DNA from 2 places in the Aeromonas media genome. Region 2 is predicted to be linked to the other one. Evidence: predicted binding sites of a transcription regulator. Region 2 holds the regulator's gene; the other holds the start of a gene.
The links. Region 2 encodes MetJ, which represses methionine synthesis genes. Its sites were predicted from a motif close to AGANNTCTAGANNTCT; they were not measured.
Positions count from the first base shown of each region.

Region 1: the regulator MetJ is predicted to act here: its motif matches at 741-756, upstream of metA (homoserine O-acetyltransferase MetA).

Region 1 is NZ_CP075564.1:4,031,968-4,034,366, reverse strand. Features, by position in the region: gene KI797_RS18665 (HD-GYP domain-containing protein) at 1-638, opposite strand, end outside; gene metA (homoserine O-acetyltransferase MetA) at 783-1,730, shown strand; gene KI797_RS18655 (phosphatase domain-containing protein) at 1,872-2,390, opposite strand.
Region 2 is NZ_CP075564.1:3,830,152-3,832,550, forward strand. Features, by position in the region: gene metB (cystathionine gamma-synthase) at 1-937, opposite strand, end outside; gene metJ (met regulon transcriptional regulator MetJ) at 1,161-1,484, shown strand; gene KI797_RS17640 (AraC family transcriptional regulator) at 1,520-2,266, shown strand; gene KI797_RS17645 (tRNA-binding protein) at 2,351-2,399, shown strand, end outside.

The DNA of each region.
Region 1 (2,399 bases), 200 kb from region 2:
ATCTGGCTCGGGATCTTCAGCTTGCCGATGTCGTGGAACAGGGCTCCCATGCCGACCTGACGGATAGCCTCGGCCGGCAACTTGCATTCTCTGGCCAGCAGCATGCTGAGCACGCTGACGTTGAGGGAGTGGAACTGGAGGTTGTTGCCGTCCTCGCTGTCGGAGACCAGGTGCAGCACCATCTCGTCCACCGACAGCAACTGCTCCGTCATGGCGTTGATCAGCTCCTGGGCCTCATTGATGGCATTGAGGGGACGGGACTGGATCTTGCCCATCAGGCTGCGCACCTGGGCCAGCGACTGCTGAAAATGCTTCTCGCACTGTTGCAGATCCCGGCGATAGCGCTGCAACTGCTCGATGCGCCTGGTCTTCTCTTGCTGCATCTCCTGCTGACGACCGACCAGATCGTCCGAGCCATCCGGTGCGGGTTGCACCTGATCGAGGGGCTTGGGGGGGGCGTCGCTCTTGTCGGGAATGATGGTCACCAGCTTGAGGCCGAGCCGGCGGATGAGCTCTATCTCCTCTTCACTCTTGAGTTTGAAGCTGGAGAACAGGAAGGGGTGCTCACGCCACCCTAGTGGCAGGGAGACATAATTGCCGACTTGCAGCCGGTCTACCGAGATCTTGATTCCTGTCATGGGGTTGGGCACGAGAGACACACAGAGCCGTATGCTAGTCAAAGGCAGGGGTGAATACAAAAGGTATCTGATGACAGGATGAGTGCTTTATTATAGGCTTCTAGATGTCCAGACATATTTACCGATGCAGTACAGGGAGTCAGCATGCCGATCAAGATCCCGGACCAGTTGCCCGCCGCCGAAGTGCTGGGGCAGGAGAACATCTTCGTGATGACGGAATCCCGGGCCGTCACCCAGAACATCCGTCCGCTGCGGGTGCTCATCCTCAACCTGATGCCCAAGAAGATAGAGACCGAGATCCAGCTGATGCGGATGCTCTCCAATTCGCCCTTGCAGGTGGACGTGGATCTGCTGCGCATCGACGATCGGGAGTCGAAGAACACGCCCCAGGCACACCTCGAGAACTTCTATCACGATTTCGAGCAGGTCCGTGGCAACAACTACGACGGCATGATCATCACGGGGGCGCCGCTCGGGCTGGTGGAGTTCGAGGAGGTGGTCTATTGGCCGCGCATCGTCGAGATCATTGAGTGGTCCCATCAGCATGTGACCTCCACCCTGTTCCTGTGCTGGGCGGTGCAGGCGGCGCTCAAGGCGCTCTACGGCATGGAGAAGCAGACCCACGGCGAGAAGCTGTCCGGGGTCTATCGCCACCACCGCCTCGATGAGCACGAGCCGCTGCTGCGTGGCTTCGATGATGAATTCGTTGCGCCCCACTCCCGCTATGCGGCCTTTGATGGGGATCTTATCCGCGCCCATACCGATCTGCAGATCTTCGCCGAGTCCGAGGAGGCCGGTGTCTATCTGGCGGCGACCAAGGATTGCCGCCAGGTGTTCGTCACCGGCCACCCCGAATACGATGCACTGACCCTGGATGGGGAGTACCGGCGGGATCTGGCGGCGGGCCTCACCCCCGTCATCCCGGTCAACTACTACCCGGGCGACAATCCCGATCAGACGCCGCGTGCCACCTGGCGCAGTCACGGTCACCTGCTGTTTTCCAACTGGCTCAACTACTACGTCTATCAGCTCACCAGCTATCGGCTGGAGGACATCGGCAAGGTGTTCACTTACGAGCAGCCCAAGGGCTAGATGTAGGGCCGGCTCACCGGCTATGGCTGGAGGAGATCGGCAAGGTGTTCAGCTATGAGCCGCCCAGGATTCAGGTGTCATAGGACTGGAGGAGATCGACAAGGTTTTTACCTGCGAGCACGCCAAGGGCCAGGGCACACTTTAGTCGGCCCCGGCCAGTCGTCGCCCCCGGGTATCGAGCCAGTGATGGTGGCAAGCAAGGGTGAAAGCGCCGGGCCGCCTGGCCCGGATGGTGGCCATGGCCTCCGGCTGGGGCTGGCCTAGGGCCATCAGCAGCAGGGCCGCCACCAGCCCGGTGCGGCCGCTCCCTCCGTGACAGTGAATGGCCAGGTGTCTGCCCTCGCGCAGCAGGGAGAGCAGTTGCGGCAGCACGGGGAGCCAGGCTCGCTCGAAGGCTTCATCGGGGGCCTCATCGTCCGCTATGGGCAGGTGGAACCAGGCCATGCCCCTGGCCTTGACCAGTGAGCCGAGGGAGCCTGCGCCGCGTGCGGCCAGCTCATCCTTCGTCATCAGCGTGAGCACTCCGCCGGCACCGGCCAGCTGCAACTGGGCCAGGGCGAGCGGCATGGCAACCTGCTGGTTGCCGGGGCAGGGGGTGAGCAACAGCTGTCCGTCGAGGCGCGGAACCTCCAGGCTCCAGAAGGGGTGGGCACTGAGCATGAGGATCCT
Region 2 (2,399 bases):
AGGCGCGCAGCCCCGTCTCGTTGCAATCGAGTTCAAAACTTAGCATGGCGCCGAAACCGGACTGTTGACGGCGCGCAATCTCGTGGCCCGGATGGCTCGGCAAGCTGGGGTGATAGATTTTTTTGACCAGCGGCTGCTGCTGCAGGAAGGCCAGGATTCTGTCCGTGTTCTCCTGATGGGCACGCAGGCGCGGCGCCAGGGTGCGCAACCCACGCAGGGTGAGGTAGGAGTCGAAGGCCCCCGAGGTGAGCCCCAGACAGTTGGCCCACCACACCAGGGAGTCGGCCAGCTCGGCCTCCTTGGCGATCGCCACCCCGCCCACCACGTCGGAGTGGCCGTTGATGTACTTGGTGGTCGAATGCACCACCACGTCGGCCCCCAGCGAGAGCGGCTGTTGCAGCAGCGGGGAGAGGAAGGTGTTGTCCACCACCACCCTGGCACCCACCTCATGGGAGGCGGCGGCGATGGCGGCCACGTCCACCACCCGCAGCAGCGGGTTGGAGGGGGTCTCTACCCACACCAGGGCCGGCTGCTGCGCCAGGGCATCGGCGAGCGCCGACTCGTCCCCCTGATCGACGAACTGCACCCTGTAATGGCCCTTGGCCGCCAGATACTCGAACAGGCGCCAGGTGCCGCCGTAGCAGTCGTGGGGGGCGATCAGCAGATCCCCCGCCTTGAGCAGGGCCGTGGTCACCAGGTGCACGGCTCCCATGCCGGTACCGGTCACCACGGCGCCAGCGCCCCCTTCCAGGGCCGCCAAGGCGTCCGCCAGATTGGTGCGGGTCGGGTTGCCTGAGCGGGCATAATCGTATTGACGGGGCTCGCCAAAGTCGGCAAAGGTGTAGTTGCTGGAGAGATAGATGGGGGGCACCACGGCACCGTGCTGTGTGTCTGTCTCAATCCCGGTGCGTACCGCCAGGGTGGCCTTGTGGGTCATGTCACTCTCCTTGATGTGTTGCCGGAGCCGGTCCGCCTCGTGGGTCGTCCTGCCCCGCTCTCATTTGCGCTGGCCGGAGTGCCGGCCCATGGTGCATCACACTACGCCACCTTAAAAAAGCCGTCAACACTTCTAGACGTCTAAATGGCTTTGCTGTTGGATTGCCATTGAATTCCTTAAGGGTTAAAATCCGCGCTCACGGCCAAACGAGAACAGGTGGAACATGGGTACAGAGTGGAACGGCGACTACGTCAGCCCCTATGCGGAGCACGGCAAGAAGAGCGAACAGGTCAAGAAGATTACTGTCTCGATCCCGCTCAAGGTGCTGAAGGTGTTGACCGATGAGCGCACCCGTCGCCAGGTGAACAACCTGCGTCATGCGACCAACAGCGAGCTGCTCTGTGAGGCCTTCCTGCACGCATTCACCGGTCAGCCGCTGCCCTGTGACGACGATCTGCGCAAGGACCATCCGGACAGCGTCCCCGCCGAGGCCCGCGCCATCATGGAGGCGCTCGGCAAAGAGATCGAAGATTTCGACGCCGAGTAATCCGGTGGCCCATGGCACATAATCCCCCCTCTTCGATGACGCGGCCCGGTGCCGCGTCATCCTTATCCGCCCCCTGCCCGTTCAGCCTGCGCCGCTACCAGAGCGACACCAGCAGCCACAGCCACGACTTCGCCCAGCTGGTGATCCCCCTGGACGGCCCCCTCGAGATCGAGGTGCAGGGTCAGGGTCGCCGCCTCGCGCCTGGCTTTGCCTGCGTCATCGCCCCCGGCCTTCGCCACGACTACGCCGCCGATCCGGCGCTCTCCTTCCTGGTGCAGGAGAGCCACTGGCTGCCCGAGGCCCTTGGCGAGCGCCCCTTCATCCCCCTGGACGAGCCCCAGCGCCACTACCTCGCCTTCCTGCATCAGATGGTGCGCCAGGGTCGTCATGTGGCCGGCATGGAGCAGGTCTGGCTGGGCCTCCTGGCCCAGGGTCAGGGCATGAGCCCCACCCTGGCCCCCCGCATGACAAGAGTGCAGCGCCACATCGAGGCCAACCTTGCGGCTGCACTGACCAATCAGCAGCTGGCCGCCATCGCCTGCCTCGGCCAGAGCCAGTTCAAGCACGCCTTTCGCCAGCAGTTCGGCATAAGCGCCTCCCACTACATCCGCGGGCGGCGCATGGCGCTGGCACGCACCCTGCTCGCCCAGACCGCCCTGCCTATAGGCGAGGTGGCCAGCCGCTGCGGCTATCAGGATCAGGGTGCCTTCGCCGAGCGTTTCCTGGCCGAGACGGGCCTCACCCCCTCCCGCTGGCGCCAGCAAAACGGCCCGCAGCCATAACAGTCCGGCCCCTTGCCGAAGACAGGGGCTGCCATTTCGAGGCATGCTGGGGCCAATGCAAGGTGTGTGAAAGGAGGAGCCAAGATGCAGACCATAAGCTGGCAGCAGTTCGAGATGGTGGAGCTGAGAGTGG